DNA from 3 places in the Pseudoalteromonas sp. BSi20495 genome. Region 2 is predicted to be linked to each of the others. Evidence: predicted binding sites of a transcription regulator. Region 2 holds the regulator's gene; each other region holds the start of a gene.
What was found. The regulator LexA, encoded in region 2, represses DNA repair genes until DNA is damaged. The targets are predictions, from matches to a motif close to TACTGTATNNNNATACAGTA.
Positions count from the first base shown of each region.

Region 1 (3,206 bases), on a different contig from region 2:
TGCAAGTTTAGCTGCATCAAAATAACGGCGCACATCGTCATAATCTCTGTTTAGCGGACCGGTTGGCGCAAGTACTACGCGCTTATTTTCAATCACTAATAAAACAACTTGCTTACCAATGCGAGAATCTACTTTTGATTGTGCTAAAACAGCATCACGTAGCGAATTATTTGGTAATTGAGAAAAGTCATCACTAATAATGATTAATGCATCATGTGATGCGGATTCAAGGCTAGCACTTACTGGCTGAGCCAACACGGCTTTTGGATATGCCATAAATAAAGGTCCTGTTAAAAAACATAAGCCCCTATTATCGTCGATTTGAATATTGAAGACCAGCAAGCTGCGATAAGTGTTTAGTTTAATCCACTTTTTAGTGGCAACTTGCAATTACAGGCTTTACAGCTTAATCGAGAATACTAAGTTGGAAGTTTTGATCTGGTTGATTTTTTATGCCCACCCCAATACCTAAAAGCCTGACCGGTTGCTGCACACCTCGCTGGAAAGCTTTAGTAAGTAGTTGTGTAAAAACCTCAGTATTTAATTGGTGATAAGCCTGATCCGCAGAGGTTACTATAAAATTCGCAAATTTAACTTTAACGCTCAGTTTATTAATCCGATTTTGTAATTGTTGTTTTTCCAAGCGCACCTTTAACTCATCTAACAACGTAGGCAACTGTTCGAGGCATTCTTGTAAGCTGGTTTTGTTATACTCATAGGTATGCTCAACACTTAGCGACTTTCTAATACGATTAGTAGATACCTTACCGACATACTCACCTGCACATTTTTGGTAAAGCGATACGCCAAAATTACCTACATGCTGTTGCATCCAATTTACGCCTTTTTCGCGTACATCTTTACCTGTATATAATCCTTTTAAATTGAGTTTTTCGAGCGTTACTTTACCGACACCCGGAATTTTACCCAGAGGTAACTGTGCTAAAAAATCATCCACCTCATCAGGTAATACAACAAACTGACCGTTAGGCTTGTTTTCATCACTCGCTATTTTGGCAATAAATTTAATAGGTGCAATACCAGCGGATGCAGTAAGCCCTGTAGCATTATAAATATCAGCTCTTATTTGCTGCGCAATAAGCGTAGCACTGCCTTTACAAACGCTACTATCAGTTACATCAAGATAAGCTTCGTCAAGAGAGAGTGGTTCAATTAAGTTAGTGTAACGATTAAATACTTCACGTATTTGATTTGAAGCTTCTTTATAAACAGCCATGCGCCCAGGTACAATAACTAAATCAGGGCATAATTGTTTTGCATGATAATTAGACATAGCTGAGCGCACGCCATACTCTCTGGCAATGTAGTTGGCTGTAGAAAGTACACCTCTGCGACTATTGCCACCAATAGCAAGCGGCACATTGGCCAGCTTAGGATTATCGCGCATCTCAACTGCCGCATAAAAGCAGTCCATATCTATATGAATAAACTTTTTCATCACCATTACAACACTGTTTATTTATACAGCCATTATTGTTTAATCATTATTAATAAGCAAGCTCCTAAACTCTGATTAATCGATTTATTATAGTGGGTTCAAGTTTAATAAACTCGTCATACATAAAAACAGCGCACTAATTACCTTGAGGTCATATCGTCATATTGATAATCTAGTGCTTTAAAATAAAGAGTTAAAGTGCATGCAAACGTTTAAAGATCAGCACCCTATTCATACTGACATTACTGTAGCGTGGGCCGATATGGATGCCCTTCAACACGTAAACAATGTGGTTTACTTGCGTTACTTTGAAATAGCCAGAATCGACTTTTTAAATAAAATAAACTTATTTGATACAATTAGCCCAAGCGGCATCGGCCCTGTTATAAGCGAAAATAATATTCGTTATAAGCGCCCTGTTACTTTTCCAGATACCCTTACTGTAGGCGTCACTATTTCTGACATTAAAACAGACCGATTTATGATGAATTATACAGTATTTAGTCACGCACAAAATGCCATAACCACAACCGGTAATTCGAAAGTGGTTATGTTTGATTTTGAAACAGGTCAAAAAGCCCCTATTTCAGAGCCTCTTTTATCGGCTTTAATTAGCTACGCTCAAGACGAGCAATAAGGAAATTTTATGCAATACAGTCCACTAGGAAGCAGTGGTGTTAATGTTTCAAGAGTATGTCTAGGTAGTATGACTTGGGGAATGCAAAATACCCAAAATGATGCTGATGAACAAATAGCCTACGCACTTGCTCAAGGCGTAAACTTTATTGATACAGCCGAAATGTACGCAGTTCCTCCATCACCCGATACCTATGGTAAAACTGAACAAATTATTGGTAACTGGCTCTCTCGTAACCAACAAAAGCGCGATAAAATTGTACTTGCAACCAAAATTGCTGGTAACGGCTTAGCATGGGTTCGCGATGGCGGTAATATTACTCGCCAAACTGTTATAGAGGCGGTTGATGAATCACTAAAACGCTTGCAAACTGACTACATAGATTTATACCAATTACATTGGCCAAACCGCTCTACCCCACACTTTGGTAGACAATGGCCAGGTATGCTTAAATTTACCGACGTAAATACACAAGAACAGCAAGCTAGTATGCTGGATATTTTAGAAGGTTTAAACGATTGTGTTAAAGCAGGTAAAATCAAGCACTGTGGTTTATCTGACGACACACCTTGGGGAATAAGCCAATTTTTAAACCTGTCAAAAGAGCATAATTTGCCGCGCATAGTATCTATTCAAAACGAGTTTAGCTTAGCGCATACCAAAGATTGGCCGTATCTAATAGAGCAATGTGTTCACGAAGATATTGCCTACTTACCTTGGTCGCCTTTAGCGGCAGGTTTATTAACGGGTAAATACTTAAATGGTGCTCGGCCAGAAGGCTCTCGCTGGACCTTTATGCAACGTAACGGTATTTTTAGAGATACACCAAACGCAGAGCAAGCAACCAAACAGTATGTTGAACTTGCGCATGATCACAATATTTCCCCTGCTCAACTAGCTCTTGCATGGTGTAATCAAGTAAACGGTGTAACGTCTTCAATTATTGGCGCAACAAATATGGCGCAATTAAAAGAAGATATTGATGCATTTGATATCACGCTAAGTGACGACGTACTTACAAGTATCGATGTTATTTTTAGAAACAATCCAATGCCCTATTAATACAAACCTAAACAGGTAACTAAATCACGTTTAATTACCTGTTTAATT
Region 1 is NZ_BADY01000111.1:82,457-85,662, forward strand. Features, by position in the region: gene P20495_RS06335 (leucyl aminopeptidase family protein) at 1-276, opposite strand, end outside; gene dinB (DNA polymerase IV) at 407-1,459, opposite strand; gene P20495_RS06325 (thioesterase family protein) at 1,662-2,096, shown strand; gene P20495_RS06320 (aldo/keto reductase) at 2,106-3,158, shown strand.
Region 1: the regulator LexA is predicted to act here: its motif matches at 1,471-1,490, upstream of dinB (DNA polymerase IV).

Region 2 (3,206 bases):
AAAAGTAAAACTGCGTTAAAGTTTGCGGTGTAATCATTAGAGGATAAATACTAAACAATGTCGGAAATTCAATTTTTAAATGTAGATCTTGAGCTTGAATCAAAGCAAGATATTAGTTTGCTAGTGGCAGACTTGAAAAAAGTCGCGACGATTTTACATTATGACAAAGACGAATACCGTCAATTAGCCCGCATTGAAGCAACAGGTGTAGTAAACACGCCTGACAAAGCAATTAACCATATCTGTGAGCTTATTGAATCGTGTTCGCGTAATGCGTTAAAGCAATGGCTAAGTTGTTCACGTAGAACATTTGATATTGGTTTTGAATCAGGCACATCGCCTAAGTGTTTTAACCAAGCTTTAGATGCAGATACATTATTACGTATATCTGCTATTGGTGCGGGTATGGAAATTACAATTTACCCAATCGAAAAGTAACAGTAAGTAATTATCTTCGCTCTACTACGGCTGCGGTCATTCTTGATACGCAGCAAAGCTCGTTTCGACTATTAGTAATTTTTATTTCCCAGACTGAACTACGCTTACCAATATGAAACGCTTTTGCGGTGGCTGTTAAAGTACCATTACGAGATGCTTTTAAGTGACTGGCGCTAATTTCTTGTCCGACACAATAAAACTGAGTGAAGTCGACTACGAAGTTAGCTGCATAACTTGCTACTGTTTCGGCAAGCACTACGTTGGCTCCTCCATGCACCATGCCCATTGGATTATGATGCGCTGGTATGGCAGGCATAGTTGCTACGAGGTAATCATCACCAATTTCGGTAATTTCAATTCCCATGGTTTTCATTAGTGTACCGTGGCCATTAACGCCTTTCTCTAACTGCTTGCACAACTCTAAAGTGATGGGCTGGTACCAAATACTCATAATATCTCCTTTGCATTTTTAATCATTTATAAACTTAGCTTTAGTTATATCTTTGAAATGTACACAAGTGAAATTACTTTAGCTATTTTAAGGCTTAATTTAAATTTGCGATTTTTATTTAACTGTATATACTCACAGTTAAATGTACTGTATGGAAAACCAGTTGTATGCGACCATTAACGAAGCGCCAAGCTCAAATTCTCGAATTAGTTAAAGTTTTTATTAAAGACACTGGTATGCCTCCTACACGTGCTGAAATTGCACAAACATTAGGCTTTAAAAGTGCCAATGCTGCTGAAGAGCACTTAAAAGCGCTTGCTAAAAAAGGTGCTATTAAGATGAAACCAGGTGCAAGCCGAGGTATTCAACTTGTTGAGGAAGAAGAGCCTGAACAGTTAGGTTTACCTCTTATCGGGCGAGTCGCAGCGGGAGAGCCTATTTTGGCGCAAGAGCACGTTGAGAGTCATTGTAAAATTGATCCATTAATGTTTAAACCTGCTGCTGATTTTTTATTGCGCGTTAACGGTATGAGTATGAAAGATATAGGTATTATGGATGGTGATTTGTTAGCTGTGCATAAAACTCAAGTTGCAGAAAATGGACAAGTTGTAGTTGCTCGTGTTGATGATGATGTTACCGTAAAGCGGTTTGAAAAAGCAGGCCGAAAAGTATTATTGCATGCTGAGAATGACGACTTTTCGCCAATTGAAGTTGATCTAGAAAATGAATCTTTTAATATAGAAGGTTTAGCCGTTGGAGTTATTCGTAACGCTGATTGGATGTAGTTTTTAATTTATTTTTATGAATGCGTGCTTTTTAGCACGCATTTTTGTTTTAACATTAGCACTAAAAATAGGACGTAAACAGCCAACTAATTATTTTAGCTGTAAATTTTTTTGCACTTATATTTTCCCCCTCCGAATGCGTTAAACCCCTTTGTTTTGCTCATATTTTGAACTTTCTGTTGACTAGTTGATTACTGACTTTTTATTAATTACTCAATATCACCTGATTGTTTTTTATACTGAAACTTGCTTGTTGTTCGTTTTTTAGCTAATTATTAATGTGCTGAGCTAATAATAACTCACAGCTTTTTAGTTTTGAGAACACACAATATACACAAACTCGTTGTTGGCGCAGCAAAACCAATCAATATTAAATGAGATTGGCTAAAAAAATAAAAATAACGAATTGGCGTTTAAGCCGTATGCCTCTTCGCTTTGCATTCGCAATAGCATCAAAGGAGCCGTCACATGGGTAAACTGACCTCTACCTTGTGGCTTATATTATGTGTTTTTACGCACCCAGTTTTGGCTAATAGCCAATACAATATGCGCAAAGGCGTAACCGATATAAGCAATAATGTATATCAGCTGCACATGACCATATTTATAATATGTTGTGTGATTGGGGTGATAGTGTTCGCAATTATGTTTTGGGCACTTATTCATCACCGTAAATCTAAAGGGGCTGTACCTGCCCAATTTCACGAAAGCACTAAAGTAGAAATACTTTGGACTGCAATTCCGTTTGTTATTTTAATTGCTATGGCAGTACCAGCCACTAAAACCCTAATTGCAATGGAAGATGCCAGCAAAGCTGATCTCACTATTAAAATTACGGGTTCGCAATGGAAATGGCATTATGAATATATGGGCGAAGATGTAGAGTTCTACTCTATTTTATCTACCCCGCAAGATGAAATCGCGAATCTTGCAGATAAAAATCCTAACTACTTACTTGAGGTTGATAAGCCTCTTGTACTGCCAATAAATCAAAAAGTACGATTTTTAATGACTTCTGACGATGTTATTCACTCTTGGTGGGTACCTGATTTTGCAGTTAAAAAAGATGCGAACCCCGGCTTTATAAACGAAACATGGACGAACATAAACGAAGAAGGTACTTACCGAGGACAATGTGCTGAGTTGTGTGGTAAAGACCATGGCTTTATGCCTGTTGTGGTGGTCGCTAAATCTGAGGCTGATTTTAAAACATGGCTTGCAGATGCAAAGCAGGCGAAGCAGAAAGCAGCATTAGCAGATGCCGCATTACTTGATAAAACCCTCCCAAAAGAAGAGTTAATGACTTTAGGCGAACAAGTATATATGGCTAATTGTGCAGCGTGCCATCAGCCTACGGGCATGGGGTTACCGGGTGTATTTCCTGCACTTAAAGGCAGCCCGATAGTGCTTGGCGATATAAAAGATCACATTGATGTAGTTATCCATGGACGACCCGGTACGGCAATGCAAGCTTTTGCCAAGCAGTTATCTATAAAGCAATTAGCTGCGGTTATTACTTATAAACGTAATGC
Region 2 is NZ_BADY01000158.1:34,244-37,449, forward strand. Features, by position in the region: gene P20495_RS02910 (hypothetical protein) at 58-438, shown strand; gene P20495_RS02905 (PaaI family thioesterase) at 449-889, opposite strand; gene lexA (transcriptional repressor LexA) at 1,057-1,674, shown strand; gene coxB (cytochrome c oxidase subunit II) at 2,143-3,206, shown strand, end outside.

Region 3 (3,206 bases), on a different contig from region 2:
TATTGTTTTCTTTACGCTTTATACCTCTTCTGGTGTTGTTGCCGGCGGTAAATTATTTGAAAGCTCATTTGGGCTAAGTTATGAGATGGGTTTGTATATCACTACAGGTGTTGTTGTTTTATATACTTTGTTTGGTGGTTTTTTAGCCGTCAGCTTAACTGACTTTGTTCAAGGTTGTATTATGTTCATCGCACTAATTTTAGTGCCTTGTGTAACCTACTCACTTTTAGAACAGCCTTTAGAGTCCACTTTACATAGTGTAAACCCCGAAATGCTTAATTGGATAGGTGCAGGGTCTACTTTAGGGATTATTTCAGCAATGGCTTGGGGGTTGGGATACTTTGGACAGCCTCATATTATTGTGCGCTTTATGTCTGTTCGTAGTGTGAAGGAGATGCCCACAGCGCGTCGTATAGGTATGACTTGGATGATTGTTGCTGCTGTTGGTGCAGTTGCTACTGGTATTTTTGGCGCCGCTTACACATACGAAAATAATATTACGGTCAAAGACCCAGAGACTATTTTCTTAGTGCTTTCAGAGCTTTTATTTCATCCACTAATAGCAGGCTTTTTACTTGCCGCTATATTAGCTGCAATTATGAGCACAATCTCATCTCAGTTACTAGTGAGTTCAAGTTCACTAACAGAAGATTTTTACAAAACATTTTTGCGTAAAGAGGCGAGCGATAAAGAGCTAGTGGCTGTTGGTCGTATCAGTGTTGCTATAGTTGCTATGTTTGCCATTTACTTAGCTTACGACAGAGATAGCTCTATTTTAGATTTAGTAAGTAATGCTTGGGCAGGCTTTGGCGCCGCGTTTGGACCATTGGTTTTATTTAGCCTTTATTGGAAACGCATGAACTTTGCCGGTGCATTATCGGGTATGTTAGTGGGTGCATTTACGTGCTAATTTGGATTTATGGCCCATTTACTATTAATGGCGAAAGCTTAAGTAGCTTTATGTACGAAATTGTACCTGGCTTTATTTTATCTTGTATCGCAATTGTTGTTATTAGCTTAGTAACAAAAGAGCCAGAGCAAAATATCACTGCTTTATTTGATGAAGTAGAGAAAGAGCTTTAAATAGCAATTACTACCTATTTTAAAATAAGTGATAAGCAATAAAAAAGGGAGCAACTTAGTTGCTCCCTTTTTTATTTAGCTTAACTCATCCAATAGGGAGCAAACGGCTAGTTAACTTGTTTTTTTATCGTTGTTGTCTTCAGTTGATGCAACGTTATCTGACTTTTTAGTTTTTGCTGGGGCTTTGGTGACAACTGGGTCTTTGCCACCTTTTAATATAGTCATAAAGTCTTCTTTACTCTTTGCTATTTCTAAAGCAAGTGACTCTATTTGTTGCTCGCTTAATGGCACATCTACCTTTTCTAACATTAGCTCAAGCGACTCAGCAATATCGAGCATTTTGTCATAAGCATCAGCTTCTTTTTTAGTAGTAAACGTCATGCGCTCGACTCCGTTTCGTTCTACAACATATTTAACAACAACAGCCATGATTTCTCCTGCAAGCTTGCGTGGCAATGTGGTTTATGAAAACCATTAGATTACTGTTTTTATGTACAGTAATGGTTTGTGGTGTAATTTGCAAGTATCTGATATTAATTTTTAGTTTATTTAAGATTTGACAAAAAACTGTAACTTTACTTTATTTAATAAATCACTTGTTGTACCAGCTGCATTTTAGGATTTCGGATAATAGTGATCATGTGTTTAGGTGATTTTATATAATGAGCTATTTTTATTTTACTATTTCCTGAGCAAAATTTAATAATTCGAAAGTACAATAAGGAAAATAAATGCGTCTATTACAAAAACTCTTATTCATAAGTATATTATGTTTGCTCCCGACTACTGCAGCGTTTTCACAGGTAGTTGATGTGGTCAAAGAAATGCCTAAATATGATGTTGTAAGTATTAATGATGCTGATGCGAGTATGCTCGCTAAGCTACCAGGAATAGGGAAGAAAAAAGCACAAGCAATAGTTGATTATAGGGAAGCAAATGGAGAGTTTACTGAAGTAAACGATTTAGCGAAAGTGAAAGGTGTAGGAAAAAAGTTAATAACTAAGCTAAAAGATAAAATAACATTATAAGTGGGTTAGGGCGCTTCTAAGCGCCCTGATCATATTCTTTTAATGCTTTACTAAGATTTTTTTTGGCAAAATTAATTTCGATAGGCGTAGTTAATAATGGATAACAAAGTACACCAAGCATTAAAAATGGAATAACTACCCAGCCTTCAAATAGGGTAAATATTAAAAACAGTGGGCTTAATAATATAAGCTTTATTATACGTAATAACACGCGTTCAGTAGGTGAAATCAGACCTAGTGATAGGGCTATAACGGCTTGCCTTTCGCGTACTTTTAAATGTTTTAATTCTATAATTTGACTCGAAAAAAAAGTAAACATACTAATTAAACCGATCTTTTAAAAAGTAAACGACTACTAATCACTATAAAAAATACACTAGCAAATAGTCCAAATATGATTTCCATCCAAGCGGGCATACTCAAACCCAAAAATTGCCAGTCTATATTTCCACAATCACCAGTTGCCTGAAAAAAGCTAGGGATCCACTCATGCAATGGTAAAAATGATGGGAAATTAGGTTCAAATTCACAGCTAAAAGCAAAAGGGTCTGTGGTGGTTTGCATATCTATATGTTCTTGAGCAATCAGGTATCCCCAAACACTTGATACGGCCCAAGTTAAGTAAGCCGCTATTCTGACTACTTTGTTTTGCGGTTTAATTGAGCCAATAATACCAGCGCTAAGTAACCCTAGTACTGCGGTACGTTGATAAATACACATTATGCAAGGTGCTAACCCCATTTTGTATTGAAAGAAAAGGGCGGTTACTTCAAGTAAAAAAACAATAACGGTGAATAAAATCCACGGGGTACGTTGAGTCGGTAATTGTGCAAGCCAGTTCATAAAAATTCCACGCTTAAATAAGACGATATATTATGGCGTAGGATAAAGTACGCAGCAACAAAAAGGAAAGAAAAGCTACCGAAGTAGCTTTTTTTAAGATGAGATTAGTGACTACTTGATGCAGCCCCTATGGTCGCTACATGATGATCTATCCAGCCCCATTGATACATTAGTTCGGTCATATCGCTTAAACCTATGTAAGTAAAGGTAAGCCCTATAGTAGTTAACACGATTGTATATGGTAATGCCATG
Region 3 is NZ_BADY01000013.1:1,963-5,168, forward strand. Features, by position in the region: partial or broken gene putP (sodium/proline symporter PutP) at 1-1,083, shown strand, start outside; gene P20495_RS18280 (YebG family protein) at 1,195-1,512, opposite strand; gene P20495_RS20020 (ComEA family DNA-binding protein) at 1,815-2,111, shown strand; gene P20495_RS18275 (DUF6170 family protein) at 2,128-2,430, opposite strand; gene dsbB (disulfide bond formation protein DsbB) at 2,436-2,954, opposite strand; gene nhaB (sodium/proton antiporter NhaB) at 3,059-3,206, opposite strand, start outside.
Region 3: the regulator LexA is predicted to act here: its motif matches at 1,564-1,583, upstream of P20495_RS18280 (YebG family protein).